DNA from 3 places in the Methylobacterium sp. ARG-1 genome. Region 3 is predicted to be linked to each of the others. Evidence: predicted binding sites of a transcription regulator. Region 3 holds the regulator's gene; each other region holds the start of a gene.
What was found. Region 3 encodes PhoB, which activates phosphate uptake and scavenging genes when phosphate is short. Its sites were predicted from a motif close to TGTCATNNANCTGTCAT; they were not measured.
Positions count from the first base shown of each region.

Region 1: AKJ13_RS06915 (CorA family divalent cation transporter) is a predicted target of PhoB. The motif match lies at 1,377-1,393, and genes of this name have one in related genera.
Region 2: AKJ13_RS16975 (UDP-2,3-diacylglucosamine diphosphatase) is a predicted target of PhoB. The motif match lies at 3,603-3,619, and genes of this name have one in related genera.

Region 1 is NZ_LHCD01000004.1:223,450-229,427, reverse strand. Features, by position in the region: gene groL (chaperonin GroEL) at 1-859, opposite strand, end outside; gene groES (co-chaperone GroES) at 932-1,222, opposite strand; gene AKJ13_RS06915 (CorA family divalent cation transporter) at 1,433-2,419, shown strand; gene AKJ13_RS06910 (PAS domain-containing methyl-accepting chemotaxis protein) at 2,616-4,076, shown strand; gene AKJ13_RS06905 (DUF3455 domain-containing protein) at 4,276-4,665, shown strand; gene pdeM (ligase-associated DNA damage response endonuclease PdeM) at 4,673-5,386, opposite strand; gene AKJ13_RS06895 (ligase-associated DNA damage response DEXH box helicase) at 5,428-5,978, opposite strand, start outside.
Region 2 is NZ_LHCD01000017.1:24,659-30,636, reverse strand. Features, by position in the region: gene AKJ13_RS16990 (membrane-bound PQQ-dependent dehydrogenase, glucose/quinate/shikimate family) at 1-891, shown strand, start outside; gene AKJ13_RS16985 (ribonuclease HII) at 1,019-1,642, opposite strand; gene AKJ13_RS16980 (glycosyltransferase family 1 protein) at 1,681-2,727, opposite strand; gene AKJ13_RS16975 (UDP-2,3-diacylglucosamine diphosphatase) at 2,739-3,554, opposite strand; gene AKJ13_RS16970 (aminotransferase class V-fold PLP-dependent enzyme) at 4,089-5,297, shown strand; gene AKJ13_RS16965 (D-2-hydroxyacid dehydrogenase) at 5,401-5,978, shown strand, end outside.
Region 3 is NZ_LHCD01000005.1:64,583-70,560, forward strand. Features, by position in the region: gene pstC (phosphate ABC transporter permease subunit PstC) at 1-413, shown strand, start outside; gene pstA (phosphate ABC transporter permease PstA) at 426-1,322, shown strand; gene pstB (phosphate ABC transporter ATP-binding protein PstB) at 1,345-2,160, shown strand; gene phoU (phosphate signaling complex protein PhoU) at 2,536-3,258, shown strand; gene phoB (phosphate regulon transcriptional regulator PhoB) at 3,436-4,131, shown strand; gene AKJ13_RS07665 (protein-disulfide reductase DsbD domain-containing protein) at 4,145-5,978, opposite strand, start outside.

The DNA of each region.
Region 1 (5,978 bases), on a different contig from region 3:
CCTTGCGGCGGTCACCGAAGCCCGGCGCCTTCACGGCCGCGACCTTCAGGCCGCCGCGCAGCTTGTTGACCACGAGGGTCGCCAGGGCCTCGCCCTCGATGTCCTCGGCGATGATCAGCAGCGGCTTGCCGGTCTGGACCACGGCCTCGAGCACCGGCAGCATCGCCTGGAGCGACGACAGCTTCTTCTCGTGGATGAGGATGTAGGGATCCTCGAGCTCGGCGACCATCTTCTCCGCGTTCGTGATGAAGTACGGGGAGAGGTAGCCGCGGTCGAACTGCATGCCCTCGACGACGTCGAGCTCGGTCTCGGCGGTCTTGGCCTCCTCGACGGTGATGACGCCCTCGTTGCCGACCTTCTGCATGGCGTGGGCGATCATCTCGCCGATCTCCTTGTCGCCATTGGCGGAGATCGTGCCGACCTGGGCGACCTCGTCGGAGGTCGAGACCTTCTTGGCGCGGGCGATGATGTCCTTCACCGCAGCGGCGGTGGCGAGGTCGATGCCGCGCTTCAGGTCCATCGGGTTGATGCCGGCGGCGACGTACTTGGCGCCCTCGCGGACGATGGCCTGGGCCAGCACGGTCGCGGTGGTGGTGCCGTCACCCGCGATGTCGTTGGTCTTCGAGGCCACTTCGCGCACCATCTGGGCGCCCATGTTCTCGAACTTGTCGGCGAGCTCGATCTCCTTGGCGACGGTCACGCCGTCCTTGGTGATGCGCGGGGCGCCGAAGCTCTTCTCGATCACGACGTTGCGGCCCTTCGGGCCCAGCGTCACCTTCACCGCGTCGGCGAGGATGTCGACGCCGCGCAGCATCTTATCGCGCGCGTCGGCGGAGAAACGAACGTCTTTCGCTGCCATGGTTTGCCTCTTGTATTTGGGTTGAACCCCAAGGCCTCAGACGGCCTCAAAGGGCGGGGAAAGGCGATCCGATCAGAGAGCGACGACGCCCATGATGTCGGATTCCTTCATGATCAGGAGATCCTGACCGTCGATCTTGACCTCGGTGCCGGACCACTTGCCGAACAGGACGCGGTCGCCGGCCTTGACGTCGAGCGCGTTGACGCGGCCCTGCTCGTCGCGAGCACCGGGGCCGACGGCGACGATCTCGCCTTCCTGCGGCTTCTCCTTGGCGGTGTCCGGAATGATGATGCCGCCCTTGGTCTTCTCCTCGCTCTCGATGCGACGGACGACCACGCGGTCGTGCAGCGGACGGAACTTCATGAGCTGCCCTCTTGCTTCAGGTCTGCAGTTGGCGTTGATGCGGCCTGCGGGACCGCTTCCAAACCCGACTGTTAGCACTCTGTCTTGGCGAGTGCCAATGACGGCGGCGAGATAGCCCTCGCCTGGTTCCGAGTCAAGGCTGTCGCACCTGCGCGCGACGGCGCGATGACGCGACATCAGCCTTCCTTTTCCCACGGACAACGCGCTCTCATGCTGAGCCTGCACGGACCCGACGGCGCGGTTGCGCCGGAACTCGGCGGCCCGATTCCCGGCAACGCCGTCTGGCTCGACCTGAACGATCCGAGCTCCGAGGAAGCCGCCGCCGTCGAGGCGGCGACCGGTCTGCGCGTGCCGTCGCGGGCGGCGCTGTCCGAGGTCGAATCCTCCAGCCGGCTGCGGCGGGTGAAAGGCGGCCTGTCGCTCTCGACGCCGATGATCACCTTCGAGCGCAGCGAGTCGCAGCTGAAGCCGCTCGGCTTCCTCCTATCGAAGGATCACCTCGTCACCATCCGGTTCCACGAGCTGCGCGCGGTGGACTCGGCCCAGAAACGGATCGTCGACGGCGACGGCAGCGTATCCCCGAGCGAGATCTTCCTGGTCATCCTGGAGGAGCTGGTCGACAGCCTGGCAGACGCCCTTGAGGACATGGCCTCGGAACTCGACCAGCTCTCGACGCGCATCTTCGATTTCGACCTGCGTGGCGCGAATCGCCGCCGGATGGAGAGCCCTCCGCCGCGCCGGCGCGACCTGGCGCTGCGGCGGATCCTGCGCGGGATCAGCAACCGCGGAAAGGTCCTGGGGAAGATCCGCGCCAGCTTGCTCGGCCTCGAGCGAATCGTGCCGTTCGTGTCGGCTGCCTGCGATGGGCTCGGGCTGCCGGAGGATGGGCGCTTCGAAACGATTCGGCGGGATATCGAATCCCTCGACGAGTTCGAGACACGGCTCGCCGAGAACGTTCAGTTCCTCCTCGACGCGACGCTCGGGCTCATCAACATCGAGCAGAACAACGTCTTCCGCGTCCTCACCGTCGTTTCGGTTGTGGGCGTACCGCCGACCCTGATCGCCTCGATGTACGGCATGAACTTCAAACACATGCCCGAACTGGACTGGGCCTACGGCTACCCTTACGCGCTCGGCCTGATCCTGTTCAGCGCCCTGGCACCGATCGTGTACTTCCGGATACGCGGATGGTTCTGATATTCGCACCTAAGTTTAGAATGTTTGCCGGAACATCCCTGAAAATCCCGGAATACTGTAAGCACAGGTTTTCAAAAATTCACAAATCTGTCTTGCGCGCCGCAATCTAAACCGGTACCGTTTCTGAATTCGGCAAGTTAGGTCAAAATTAACGTACTATGCGCTAGGTTTCCGCTCGAGAAGCGCGAGCAGTGATATGTTCAAAAAATCGGTTTACAGCGAGTCGCAGGCCAAGCTCGACGCCTTGAATCGGTCGCTGGCCATCATCGAATTCTCGATGGACGGCCAGGTTCTCGATGCCAACGAGAACTTCCTCAGATTGATGAAGTACACCCTGGCGGATGTCCGCGACAAGCACCATCGCATCTTCGTCGACCCGGCCTTTGCCAGGAGCGCGGAATACACGGATTTCTGGGCGAAGTTGAAGGACGGGCAATACGTCACCGGCGAGTTTCTGCGCCTCGACAAGGACGGGTCGGAGGTTTGGCTGGAAGCGACCTACAATCCGGTGCTCGATGCCCGCGGCAAACCGGTGAAGGTGGTCAAGTTCGCCGCCGACATCTCGGCCAAGAAGAATGATATCGACCGCCTGATGTCGATGATCGACAACATGCCGGTTGCGGTCATGACCGCCGATCCGCAAAACGATTTCAAAATAAATTACCTGAACACCACCTCGCGCAAGACGCTGGCCCCCTTGGAGAAATACTTGCCGATCAAGGTCGACGAGATGGTCAACAACTCGTTCGACGTGTTCCACAAGAACCCGCACCACCAGCGCAACATGCTGGCGGATGCGAGCCGGCTGCCGCACCGGACCAAGATCAAGGTCGGCCCGGAGACGCTCGACCTGCAGGTCACCGCCGTCAACGATCGGAAGGGCCGGTATATCGGCCCGATGCTGACCTGGGCAGTCGTGTCCGCGCAGGTGAACATGGCCACCGACGTGAGCCGCGTCGTCGACGCCGTCGGGTCGGCGGTCCGCGACATGCAGCACTCGGCCGAGGGGCTGACGCAGTCGGCGGATTCTGCCCGTCAGAAGGCCTCGTCGGTCGCGTCGAATTCCGAGCAGATGAATGGCGCAATCCAAGAGATCTCCGGCCAGGTCGGTCGGGTCTCGGAGCGCGCTCGGCAGATCGCCATCCAGGCCGAGACCACGGACGCGACGATGCGGCAACTGGCCGAGAACGCCCGCGAGGTCGACGCGGTCGTCAGCATGATCAAGTCGATCGCCGGCCAGACCAACCTGCTGGCGCTGAACGCTACGATCGAGGCGGCCCGTGCCGGTGCCGCCGGGCGGGGCTTCGCCGTGGTCGCCAGCGAGGTCAAGGCTCTGGCCGAACAGACCGCCAAGGCCACGGGGGAGATCACCCAGCAGGTGGCGGCGATCCAGAACGCCACCGGCGAGGCGGTCGGGGCGATCGAGATGATCACCGCCGCCGTGGCCGAACTCTCGACGCTGACCCTGGCGATGGCCAGCGCCGTCGAGGAGCAGGCGGTCTCGACCCACGAGATGTCCGGCAATATCGGCGGGGTCTCGCAGGCCGCCAATGCCACCGGTCAACTGGCTGAGGCCGTCCTGGGCGTCGCCGAGAGCCTGGCCGTCCACTCCTCGGATCTCGCGGAGAGCATCGATCGGTTCATGAAATCCGCCTGAGCCAGCGGACGGGGACAGGCCGCGGCATGAAACCCGCACGCGGCTTCCCCCGTTCCGTGGTTCGACCCGTCCGGACGGAGCTGAACCGATCGCCTACGCCCTGACTAGAACCCTGCGGCCTGCCCTCATCGCCCTCGCGTGCTGCGCGCCGGCTTTCGCCCTCGCTGAACCGGCGCCTCTCGCGCCGCCGGCCGGAAGCGTGTCGATTGCCAGCTTCGCCGCGCGGGGAGCGCAGATCTATACGTGCATCTCCGGGGCGGGGGGCCCGGTCTGGAGCGCCGCCAAGCCCGATGCGGACCTCGTCCAGCCGGATGGGCGCGTGGTCGGGCGCCATTTCGAGGGTCCGACCTGGGAGATCCAGGATGGGTCCCGGGTGGTCGGGTCGGTGATCGACCAGGCCCCGGCGCCACAACCGCACGCCGTCGCCTGGCTCATGCTCTCCGCCCGCGCCGCCGGATCGGGAATGCTCGCGGGGACACGCTACGTGCTGCGCAGCGACACGGATGGCGGGGAGAAGCCGGCGGGCGGCTGCACGCCGGGACAGACGGTGCGCGTGCCCTACACCGCGACCTACACGTTCTATCGCTGAGCGTGCGTCAGTCCCGGGCGAGTTGCGCCCGGCCGATGGCGAAGACCCGTCCGTCCCCGAGCAGATGCGCCGTGAACCCGTTCGGGAAAAGGCCTTCGATCGCCCGGTCGCGGACATTCAGCCCGCCGGCATAGGCACCGAAGGCCGGCATCACGAGGCGGGTGCCGTCGGTGACGAAGCAGCGCCGGCGGACCGCCCGGCCACGCATCGCGACCTTGCCGCAGGGATGGAGATGGCCCGCGATCTCGCCGATCACGGGTTCCGCGCTCGGCTCATGGCGCAGGACAAGGCCGCCGAGGGTCAGCGCGTCGGCATAGCGGCCGCCGACGCCCTCGCTGACAGCGGCATCGTGGTTGCCGGCGATCCAGACCCAGTCCCGTCCCTCCTGCAGAGCCGCCACCATGGCCCGGTCGCCGGGCTCCATCCGCTCCGGCCCGCGGTCGTCGTGGAACGAATCGCCCAGGGCGACCACGCGAGCCGGATCGTGGCGGGTCACAGCCTCGTGCAGACAGGCCAGGGTCTCGCGGGTATCGTAGGGCGGCAGAAACTGGCCGGTGCGGGCTGCGTAGGACGACCCCTTCTCCAGGTGGAGGTCGGAGACGATCAGCGTGCGATGCTCCGGCAGCCATACGCCGCCGCACAGGTCGAGCATCAGGGTCTCGCCCGCCAGCAACAGGGTCGGGTGCTTGTGAGTCTTCTCGAGTCTCAGGCCGGCCGCCAAGATCGCATCCTCGGATTCGTCGGGGGAGGGCGGATCGCCGGTCAGGACAGAGCTTCCTGAAGAAGCTCGGCCTCCGCCTCGGCCAGGATCTCGTCGGCACCCTCGCCGTAGACCCGCTCACGCCCGATCTCGAGCATGACGGATACGGAGAGCGGGGAGACCCGGTCGAGAGCCCTGTGGATGATTCGCCCCTGGATGCGCTCTAGCATCATGCCGAGGCGCCTCACGTCGAGGAGTCCGGTTGCCGCATCCTGCCGCGCAGCCCGGAGCAGGAGGTGGTCGGGCTGGTGCTTGCGCAGCACGTCGTAGATCAGATCGGTGGAGATCGTGACCTGCCGGCCGGACTTCTTCAGGCCCGGATGGTGGCGCTCGATCAGGCCGGCGATCACCGCGCATTGCCGGAAGGTGCGCTTCATCATCGCCGATTCGTCGAGCCACGCTTCCAGGTCGTCACCCAGCATGTCGACCGCGAACAGGTCGCCGATGAAGTCGGGATCGAGCACGGCCCGCTCGGACACGTCCCGGGTGGTCCAGATCGCGATGCCGTAATCGTTCGCCGCGAAGCCGAGGGGGCGCAGCCCGTCGCGCTCCA
Region 2 (5,978 bases), on a different contig from region 3:
TTCCTGCTGAACCGCGCGACGGGGGCGCCGATCGCGCCGATTACCGAGCGGCCGGTGCCGCAGGGCAACGTGCCGGGCGAGCATTACGCGCCGACGCAGCCCTATTCGGACATGCCGTCGATCGGCACAGAGACCCTGACGGAAGCCGACATGTGGGGGGCGACGCCGTTCGACCAGCTCCTGTGCCGGATCCAGTTCAAGACCATGCGCCACGAGGGGACCTTCACCCCGCCGGGCTTCGACACCGCGCTCCAGATGCCGGGCTCGCTCGGGGGCATGAACTGGGGCAGCACCGCGATCGACATGACCCGGGACTACCTGATCGTGAACGACATGCGGCTCGGCCTGTGGAACCGGCTGATCCCGCGGGAACAGGTCGAGACCGGCAAGGCTGCCGGCACCGAGATGGGCCTGTCGTCGATGCGCGGCACGCCCTACGTCTCCCTGCGCAACCGCTTCGTGTCGGCGCTGAATGTGCCGTGCCAGAAGCCGCCCTTCGGCACGCTGACCGCTATCGACCTGAAGGCGCGCCGCATCGCCTGGCAGGTCCCGCTCGGCACGGTCGAGGATACCGGGCCGCTGGGGATCAAGATGCACCTGCCGATCCCGATCGGCATGCCCTCGCTCGGCGGGTCGCTGGTGACCGGCTCGGGCCTGATCTTCTTCGCCGGCACCCAGGATTACTACCTGCGGGCGTTCGATGCCGCGACCGGTCGCGAGGTCTGGAAGGGCCGCCTGCCGGTGGGCAGCCAAGGGGCGCCGATGACCTACCGGTCCCCAAAAACCGGCCGCCAATACGTCGTGATCACGGCCGGCGGCGCCCGCCAATCCCCCGACCGCGGCGACTACGTGGTCGCCTACGCGCTGCCGCCCGATTCCGGATCGAAGTGATCCGATCCGCGTACGGGAAATTCCGGGTCTCCAAAGGGCTCAGCCCTTTGGCGGGGTTCGGGGGCAGAGCCCCGGAAAGTTGCGGGGCTCTGCCCTGCACCTGCAAAAGGTCCCGATCCTTTGAAACCTAGCCGAACCCGCGGGTGAAGCTGAGGCGGTGGTGCGGGCTCCGGCCCAGGGCCATCAGGCCGGCCCGGTGCAGGGCCGTGCCGTAGCCGACATTGCGCTCCCAGCCGTAGCCCGGATGGCGCTCGGCCAGCCGGCGCATGAGGTTGTCGCGAAAGACCTTGGCGACGATCGAGGCGGCGGCGATCTGCGGCACCAGGGCATCGCCGCCGACCACCGCGCGACCCTGCAGGCCGGGCAGGGCGTCCCGTCCGTCGACCAGGACCGGCGCCGCAATGCCGAGGCGTGCCACCGCCCGCGCCATGGCATCGAGGGTCGCGGCGCGGATGTTGATCCGGTCGATCAGCGCCCGGGAGCCCGCCGCCACGGCGACCCGGGCATGGGCGCGGATCAGCGGCGCCAGCTGAACGCGGACCGGCTCGGGCACGCGCTTGCTGTCGTCCAGGGCGCCCAGCAGGGCCGGGGGGATCGCATTCGGGTCGAACCAGACCGCGGCCACGACCACCGGTCCGCACAGGGCGCCGCGCCCGACCTCATCGCAGCCGATCACCACCGGGTAATCCTTGGCGCGGGCCGGGTCGAAGGACGGGGTGAGGGTGGATCTGGTTCGCTTCACGGACGGCATGCGGCCGTCCTGCCATCCCGCGCGGCCGTCGTCACGGTTCAGGCGGCGTTCCGGGTGCCCCGCTCGCCGCCATGCGCCTCGATGATGTTGCCGAAGAACTGATCGGCGCTGACGTCCCAGCCGCGGCGCAGGGCTTCCTGTCGGCACTCGGCCCGGGACAGGCGAAGCGCTGCGAGCGCGGCCGCGCGCAGGTCGTGGTCGAGGATGCCGACCCGGGTCCCGCTCAGAACGTCGTTGGGTCCCGGCACCGGGAAGGCGGCGATCGGCAGGCCGCAGGCCATGGCTTCCAGAAGCACGATGCCGAACGTGTCGGTCAGGCTCGGGAACACGAAGGCGTCGCAGGCGGCGTAGACCGATGCCAACGCCGCGCCGGTCCGCGTGCCGAGGAAACGCGCTTCCGGAGCCAGGGCCTGCAGCCGCGCCCGGTCCGGCCCGTCGCCGACCACGACCTTGGTGCCGGGCAGGTCGAGGCTGAGGAAGGCCGCCAGGTTCTTCTCGACGGCGAGGCGGCCGACATAGAGGAACAGCGGCCGTGGCAGCTGGGCCAGTTCCGCGGGCGGCGGCTCGCCGGGGGCGGCCGGGCGGAATCGCTCGGTGTCGACCCCGCGGGTCCAGCGCATCAGGCGGGTGAAACCCCTGGCCTCCAGCTCCGCCTGGAGGGTCGGGGTGCTGACCATCGTGCCCCGGGCCGCGCCGTGGAAGCGGCGCAGATAGGCGTAGGACCACGCCTCCGGCACCGGCAGCCGGGCGGCGAGGTATTCCGGAAACCGCGTGTGATAGCTCGTGGTGAAGGGCAGACCGTGGGCCAGGCAGTGGCGCCGGGCCGCGAAGCCGATCGGACCCTCGGTGGCGATATGGACATGGCTCGGCCGCTCCTTGGCCCAGCGCGCCGCCACCCGGTCCCGTCCGGCCAGGGCCAGGCGGATCTCCGGGTAGCCCGGCAGGGGCAGCGAGCGGAAATCGGCCACCGAGAGCAGGGCCGTCTCGAAGCCGTGCTCGGGCGCCCGGCGGACCATCTGCTCCAGGGAGCGCACCACGCCGTTGACCTGCGGATGCCAGGCATCGCTGGCGATGAGGAGCTTCACCGAGCGATCCCTCACGCCACCGCGCGCCGGCCCGTCACCGCCCGCGGCGCGGCCTCGGCCTCGCGCGCGCGCAGGATGCTCGGATAGTGCAGCACCTCGATGCGGCCGTCGTAATGCTCGATCAGCCCGGTGCAGGATTCCACCCAGTCGCCGGTATTGAGGTAGCGCAAATCGCCGATCGCCCGGTCGGCGGCGTGGTGGATATGCCCGCAGATCACGCCGTTCGCGCCCTGGCGGCGCGCCTCCTCGGCCAGGATCGTCTCGAACCGGCCGATGAAGCTGACGGCGTTCTTCACCCGCAGCTTCGCCCAGGCCGAGAGCGACCAGTAGGACAGGCCGACCCGCCGCCGGATCCGGTTGATCACGGTGTTAAGCGTCAGGGCCAGCGTGTAGGCGCCGTCGCCGAGATGGGCGAGCCAGGGCGAGTGCCGCACCACCATGTCGAACTGGTCGCCGTGGATCACCAGGTAGCGCTGCCCGTCGGCCGCCTCGTGGATCGCGGTCTCGGCGATCTCGATGCCGCCGAAATTCGTGCCGACGTAATCGCGCAGGAATTCGTCGTGGTTGCCCGGCAGGTAGACGATCCGGGCGCCCTTGCGCACCTTTCGCAGGAGCTTCTGGACGACGTCGTTGTGTTCCTGCGGCCAGTACCAACCGGAGCGCAGCTGCCAGCCGTCCACGATGTCGCCGACCAGGTAGACCGTGTCGGCGTCGTAATCGCGCAGGAACGACAGGAGCAGCCCGGCCTGGCAGCCGCGCGTTCCGAGATGCAGGTCCGACAGGAACAGCGTGCGAACCCGGACCGGCATCTCCTCATCCTCGGCCACGTCACCCTCCCGGCGGTCGAACGGTGCCGGGATCCAGAGCGCGATCTCGTCTCAGTTTGATGACGCGGGGGTGGATCGCTGTGGGTGTTGTGGTGCGCTGCAGCGGAAGTTCTCAAGCCCGAATAGCTGGCGTTGCGGCGCACAAAAAATTTTTTTACCGCGATCCCGAAGTTTTTCCGGTTTTGCTTCCGAGCTTCGCCGCCTCATAATACCAGATAACCGGTGGCTCGGCGTGAGCCGGGCCGGACGCGTACTGGAAGGCGGCCAGGGTGCCTTGAGACGAGGCGCCGTAGAACGGGACGGCATTTCGGAGGCGACCGGCGCGCGGGGGCGCGCCGCGACGCGAGCGGCACGAGGCCGCCTGCCGCTCCGCTGAGCCCCCCGATCCACGGATGACGCGGATGACGTTCGGGACGCTGCGGCCTGCCGCGGCTACCGGCGCCGCTCGCAGGATGCCCGACACGGCCTTCGAGGACGTTCGAACGAACCGGCGCGGGTCCGCCCGCGCACAACAGAGTTTTTGGAGGAAACACCATGGCCGCAACCCGGCGCCCCGGTCGCAACCATCTCTTCATCCCCGGCCCCACGAATATCCCGGATCGCGTCCTGCGCGCGATGCACGTGCCGTCCGAGGATCACCGCTCGCCGGGCTTCCCCGAGCTGGTGAAGCCGCTGCTGCAGGATGCCAAGATCGTGTTCGGCTCGACCGCCGGGACCGTCATCCTGTTCCCGTCCTCGGGCACCGGCATCTGGGAATCGGCCCTGTCCAACACCCTGTGCCGCGGCGACAAGGTGCTGACGTCCCGCTACGGCCAGTTCAGCCACCTGTGGGTCGATATGGCCCAGCGCCTCGGCCTCGACGTGATCGTCCAGGAGGAGGAATGGGGCGCCGGCGCCGATCCGCAGAAGATCGAGGAGGCGCTCCGGGCCGACAAGGACCACGCCATCAAGGCCGTGATGGTCGTCCATAACGAGACCGCCACCGGCGTCACCAGCGACATCGCCGCTGTGCGCAAGGCGCTCGACGCCGCCGGTCACCCGGCGCTGCTGTTCGTGGACGGCATCTCGTCGATCGGCTCGCTGCCGTTCTACATGGACGAGTGGAAGGTCGATTGCGCCATCGCGGGCTCGCAGAAGGGCTTCATGCTGCCGGCCGGCCTCGGCCTGATCTGCATCAGCCCCAAGGCGCTGAAGATCGCCGAGGGCGGCACCGGCCGCAACGACCGGCTCGGCCACGCCTACTTCGCCTGGAAGGACCAGCTCGCGGCCAACGCCACCGGCTACTTCCCCTACACCCCGGTCCTGCCGCTGCTCTACGGCCTGCGCGAGGCCCTGGCGATCGTGAAGGAAGAAGGGCTGGAAAACATCTACCACCGCCATCACGTCCTCGCAGAGGCAACCCGTCAGGCGGTGGCGGCCTGGGGCCTCAAGCCCTGCGCCAAGGAGCCGAAGTGGAACTCCGACACGGTCACGGCGATCGTGGTGCCGGAGGGTGCCGACGCCGCCAAGGTGATCACCCACGCCTACGAGCGCTACAACCTGTCGCTGGGTGCCGGCCTGTCGAAAGTCGCCGGCAAGGTGTTCCGCATCGGCCATCTCGGCGACCTGAACGAGCTGTCGCTGCTGGGCGCCATCGCGGGCGCCGAGATGGCCATGCTCGATTGCGGCATCAAGGTCACGCCGGGCTCGGGCGTCGCCGCCGCCTCCAGCTACCTGCGCGAGAATCCGCTGCATAAGGCGTAATTGACGCCCATCGTCGAAGCGGGGTCGGCTTGCCGGCTCCGCTTCGACGCGCAAGTAAGAATAAGAATCCCGAGGAAACCGCCCGTCGCCCGAGAGGGGATCCATGACGAAGAAAATCGTGTTCCTGGACCGCGAGTCCCTCGACGCGACGGTCCGGCCGTTCAGCTTCCCGCACGACTATGTCGAGCACGACTCGACCTGGACGCCGGAGGACACGGTGGCTCGGCTCCAGGGAGCTGAGATCGCGCTGATCAACAAGGTCCCGATGCGGGCCGAGACCCTGAAGCAGCTCCCCGACCTGAAGCTGATCGCGGTGGCCGCCACCGGCACCGACGTGGTCGACAAGGCCCAGGCCAAGGCCCAGGGCATCACCGTCGTCAACATCCGCAACTACGCGTTCAATACCGTGCCCGAGCACGTGGTCGGGCTGATGTTCGCCCTGCGCCGGGCGATCGTGCCCTACGCCAATTCGGTGAAGCGGGGCGACTGGGCGAAGTCCAAGCAGTTCTGCTACTTCGACTACCCGATCTACGACATCGCCGGCTCGACGCTCGGCATCGTCGGCTACGGGGCGCTCGGCAAGTCGATTGGCAAGCGTGCCGAGGCGCTGGGCATGAAGGTCCTGGCCTACGACGTGTTCCCGCAGGACGGGCTGGTCGATTTCGAGACGATCCTGACGCA
Region 3 (5,978 bases):
TGGCGATCATGATCGTGCCGTTCATCGCCTCGATTGCCCGCGACATGCTCGACCAGATCCCCACCGTGCTGCGCGAGAGCGCCTACGGCATCGGCTGCACGACCTGGGAGGTGGTGCGCCACGTTCTGGTGCCGCAGGCCTCTGTCTCGATCATTGGGGCGATCATGCTCGGCCTCGGCCGCGCCCTCGGCGAGACGATGGCGGTGACCTTCGTGATCGGCAACGCCAACCGCCTCTCGGCCTCGATCTTCGACCCGAGCTCGACGATCGCATCGCGCATCGCCAACGAGTTCAACGAGGCGGACGGCCTCCAGCTCAACGCGCTGATGGCCCTGGGCTGCATCCTCTTCGTCATCACCTTCGTGGTGCTCATCATCGCCCGGTTGCTGACGCGCCGCGTCAAGCCTGCCTGAGGAGGGCTCACGATGGACGCGTCAAACCCCATGACCACCGCCAACGCCACGCCGCGCCGCACCGGGCGGGTCCGCTCCAGCCGGCGGGTCGCCGACCGGGTGCTGCGCACCGCCTGCCTGATCGCCACGATCGTCGGCGCCGTGGTGCTCGGCTCGATCCTGCTGATGCTGATCGTCCAGGGTGTGCGCGGCTTCACGCCCGGCATGTTCGCGCACCCGACCCCCGGTCCCGGATCCGAGGGCGGCGGCATCGCCAACGCGATCTTGGGCAGCCTCGTGCTCACCGGGATCGGCATCACGATCGCGACGCCGATCGGTGTCATGGCCGGGACCTACCTCGCCGAGTACGGCCGCTTCTCCAAGATCGCCGGGGTGATCCGCTTCCTCAACGACATCCTGCTCTCGGCGCCGTCGATCCTGATCGGCCTGTTCGTCTACACGCTGATGGTGCGGCCGATGGGGACCTATTCGGGCTGGGCCGGCGGCGTGGCGCTGGCCATCATCGCCGTGCCGGTGATCGTGCGCACCACCGAGGACATGATGCGCCTGGTGCCCGGCACCCTGCGCGAGGCCGGCGCGGCGCTCGGCGCACCGCCCTCGACGGTGATCATCAGCGTCACCTGGCGGGCGGCCTCGGCCGGTATCGTCACCGGGATCATCCTGGCGCTGGCCCGCATCGCGGGCGAGACCGCGCCGCTCCTGTTCACGGCGCTCAACAACAATTCCTGGTTCTCGCCGGACCTGATGGGCGGTGTCGCGAACCTCCCGGTCATGATCTACCAGTTCGCCCTCTCGCCTTACCCGAACTGGCAGAGCCTCGCCTGGGCCGGGGCGCTTCTGATCACCGCGACGATCCTGGTGCTGTCGATCATCGCCCGTCTCGTCATCAAGCCGCAGATGTCGCGCTAAGACCCTTCTCGAGGACACGACGATGAACGCCGCCTCCGCGATCCCCACGGTCGATCTCACCCGCAACCACGCCAACGAGGGTGGGGCGGTTCGCATCGCCGTGAAGGGCCTGAACTTCTACTACGGCAGCTTCCACGGGCTGAAGAATGTCGACATCAACTTCCATGACCGTCAGGTCACGGCGCTGATCGGCCCGTCCGGCTGCGGCAAGTCCACCCTGCTGCGCTGCTTCAACAGGATCTACAGCCTCTACCCGGAGCAGCGGGCGGAGGGGCAGATCCTGCTCGAGGGCCAGAACGTGCTCGATCCCTCGATCGATCTGAACGAGCTGCGCTCGCGCATCGGCATGGTGTTCCAGAAGCCGACGCCCTTCCCGATGTCGATCTACGACAACGTCGCCTTCGGCCTGCGCCTCTACGAGAAGCTGCCGAAATCCGAACTCGACGGGCGGGTGGAGCAGGCTTTGCGCAAGGCCGCCCTCTGGGACGAGGTGAAGGACAAGCTGCGCCAGGCCGGCACCGGCCTGTCGGGCGGGCAGCAGCAGCGCCTGTGCATCGCCCGCACCGTGGCCCAGAGCCCGGAGGTGATCCTGTTCGACGAGCCCACCTCGGCCCTCGACCCGATCTCCACCGGCCGGATCGAGGAGCTGATCGAGCAGTTGCGCGACGAGTTCACCATCGTGATCGTCACCCACAACATGCAGCAGGCGGCGCGCATCTCGCAGTTCACCGCTTTCATGTATCTCGGCGAGCTGATCGAATTTGGACCCACGAACCGCATGTTCATGAACCCGGTCGAGCAGCGCACGCAGGATTACATCACCGGCCGGTTCGGCTGAACCAAAACCCCGGAGGGCGGACGGTCACCTCCGGGATGCGACGACGCCAAACGGGATATTCACCGCTTTCCGTAAAGTCGAATACGGCTTCGGCGAAAAAAGAGCACCGCTCTAAAGACTAGGGGCCGCGCCCAAGCGCAACAAGCGCCGGCGCGACTCCGGAACAGGCTGTTCGGTCGGGGAGCATCGGCACGGTCCGGTTGCTCTGGTCCCGAGCTCGGCTCGGGATGCCGGTCCTCACCGCTCCGCAGCCTGTTCTAGACAATGCAAGGGACTGGGCACCGGGGCACGCGCCCCGGCGCCCGTGACCGCAGCGGCGGGTTTCCGCCAGACCTCGCGGATCAAGGTTTGCGGGACGCCATCGAAGGATCCACCATGCCCGGCCATATCGTCAGCTCCTACGACACCGACCTCGATGACCTGCGTCGCTCCATCTCCGAGATGGGCGGCGTGGCCGAGAAGATGGCCGCCGAGGCGACCGACGCCCTGGTCCGCCGGGACGATACGCTCGCCCAGGCGGTGATCGTCGCCGACAAGCGTCTCGACGCGCTCCAGCGCGACATCGAGGAGCGGGCCGTGCTGCTCATTGCCCGGCGGCAGCCCCTGGCGATCGACCTGCGCGAGACCATCTCGGCGATCCGCGTCTCGGGCGACCTGGAGCGGATCGGCGACCTTGCCAAGAACGTCGCCAAGCGCGTCGTGGCGATTTCCGATCAGGCGCCGGCGCAGAAGATCGTGCTCGGCGTGCGGCACATGAGCGACCTCGCCGAGGCGCAGCTCAAGGACATCCTCGACGCCTACGCGAGCCGCGACGTGAAGGCCGCCTACGACGTCTGGGAGCGCGACGGCGAGATCGATGCGCTGTACAATTCGCTGTTTCGCGAACTCCTGACCTACATGATGGAAGATCCGCGCAACATCTCGTTCTGCACGCACCTGCTGTTCTGCGCCAAGAATGTCGAGCGCATCGGCGACCACACCACCAACATCGCCGAGACGATCCACTACCTCGCCACCGGTGAGACCCTGGCGGGCGAGCGGCCGAAGAACGACGCGTCGAACTACGCAACGGTCGGCCCCGCCGCCACGGCCCCGTAACAGGCGGGTCGCGGTGCGGCCGGCCCGATCCGCACGCTGCCCTGTGGGGCAACGCCCGATTGTGGCGGCCTGCGGCTTGAGGGATGGCGGCCTCTGCCGCACCATCGGCGCGTCCGGGTCCCCCGGCGCGGGCGCGCCGGCCGGTACCGAGTACGGAACAGGTTAACGAACGTGAGCATGCAAGTCCTGATCGTCGAGGACGAGGAGGCCCTGACCACCCTGCTGCGCTACAACCTGGAAGCCGAGGGCTTCCTGGTCGATTCGGCGACGCGTGGCGACGACGCAGAACTGCTCCTGGCCGAGCGCACCCCGGATCTGGTGCTGCTCGACTGGATGCTGCCGGGCCTCTCGGGGATCGAGCTGTGCCGCCGCATCCGGGCCCGGCGCGAGACCGAGCGGCTGCCGGTGATCATGCTCACCGCCCGCGGCGAGGAGGGCGACCGGGTTCGCGGCCTCGGCACGGGCGCAGACGACTACATCGTCAAGCCGTTCTCGGTTCCGGAACTGCTGGCCCGAGTGCGGGCCCTGTTGCGCCGGGCCAAGCCCGCCCATGTCGCCGACCGGCTGGCGGCTGGCGATATCGAGCTCGACCGCACCGGTCATCGGGTCCGCCGCGCCGGCGAGGAGCTCCATCTCGGCCCTACCGAGTTCCGCCTGCTCGAATTCCTGATGCTGGCCCCCGGCCGGGTCTTCTCCCGCGAGCAGCTCCTCGACGGGGTCTGGGGCCACGACGTCTATATCGACGAGCGCACCGTCGACGTGCATGTCGGGCGCCTGCGCAAGGCGCTCAACGCGCCCCGGCAGGCCGATCCGATCCGCACGGTGCGGGGGTCGGGCTACGCCTTCGACGAGACGTTCTCGCTGGAAGCCTAGACCGCCTGTCCGGTCAGCGGGCCAGCGCCGCGCTCTTGTTCGCTGAGGCCGGCACCGTTTCCAGCGCCGCCAGCACCGTCCCCTCGGTGAGGATCTGCGGCAGCACCTGGGGTTCCCCCGTCCCGGTGTAGAGCAGATACAGCGGCACGCCGCTGCGCCCGTGCTTCTCCAGCAGGCGCGTGATCTCCGGGTTCTGGTTGGTCCAGTCGCCCTTCAGGTAGGTGACGCCCCGATCCGCCATCGCTGCCCGCACCGCCTGGGTCGAGAGCGAGGTCGTCTCGTTGACAGCGCAGGTGATGCACCAGGCGGCGGTCATGTTCACGAAGACCGGGCGGCGCTCGTTCACCAGGGAATCCAGACGAGCCTGGGTGAACGGCTGGACACCGTCGGCGGCAGCCTGGGCGGCGGGGGCCGCCCGCTCGCGGTCGAGGCTGAGCGTCAGGCCTGCGACCGCCAGGATCGTGAGCACCGCGAGCCCCTGGGCGATCCGCCCGAATCGCGGCGTCGCCGCGCGCCCGTGCTCCCAGGCCCAGGCGGCGAAGCCCACCAGCACGAGGCCGATCAGCCCGGCGAGCAGCCCCTGCGGCCCGACCTGCTGCGCCAGGACCCAGACCAGCCACGCCACCGTGGCGTAGACCGGGAAGGCCAGAACCTGCTTCAGTGTCTCCATCCAGGCGCCCGGACGCGGCAACCCCCGCAGGGCCGGCGGCCACAGGGTGAGCAGCAGGAACGGCAGGGCGAGGCCGAGCCCGAGGCTCGCGAACACCGCGAGGGCGACGCCCGCGCTCTGGGTCAGCGCGAAGCCCACCGCCGAGCCCATGAACGGCGCCGTGCAGGGGGTCGCCACCAGGGTCGCCAGCACGCCGGTGAAGAACGAGCCGCTGAGCCCCGAGCGCCGGGCGAGGCCGTCGCCGAGTCCGGCGAGCCGCCCGCCGAGATGGACCACCCCCGACAGGCTTAGGCCCATCGCAAGCAGCAGATAGGCGAGGCCGGCGACCACCGCCGGCGATTGCAGCTGGAAACCCCAGCCGATCGCCGCCCCGCCGCCCTTGAGGGCGAGCAACAGGCCGGCCAAGCCGAGGAAGCTCACGAGCACACCCGCCGTGTAGGCAAGGCCGTGCAGCCGGACGCGGGCGGCGCTCTCGCCGGCGTGCCGCACGAGGCCCAGCACCTTGATGGACAGGACCGGGAAGACGCAGGGCATCAGGTTGAGGATCAGGCCGCCGAGGAAAGCGAGCCCGACCGCGCTCACCAGCGTCGGCACGTCGAAGGCGGGGGCTGCGGGCGGCGCGGCCGGGGTCTCTGGCGCCGCCGTCGGGGCCGGCAGCACCGGCTCGTCGCCATACGCGAAGGCAAGCCGGTGCGTGCCGGCACCGGTCGCCTCCTCGACGGTCAGCACGCCGGGCAGGGCGGCGGGCGCCGGCTCGGCGGGGCTGCTCCGGGCCAGGGTGAGATGCAGGCCGGCCTCGTCGACGGTCATCACCTGCGCGGCGGCATTGTCGATCGCGGTCTCGGAATAGGGGAAGAAGGACGCGCTCTTGATGGTCTCCGGCTTGAGACCCGCCGCGGCGAAATCGAGCTGCAGGGTGTCGCCCTGGCTGGACAAGCGCAGCGGCCAGAGCGCCGGAGCGGGCAGGGCGGTCCGGGCCCGCGCGAACAGGGCGGCCTGATCGGCATCGGGCCGAGGCTCGCCCACCGGCAGGGTCAGGGCGAGGTCGGCGGAGCCCGGAACGCATTCGGTCTCGCAGACCAGGTAGGTCAGCTTGGCCTGGATCCGCACCGGATCCGCCGGGTCGAGGCTCGGCGGCGGCGTGACCGGCACGAGTAAGGTGACCTCGCCCTCGTAG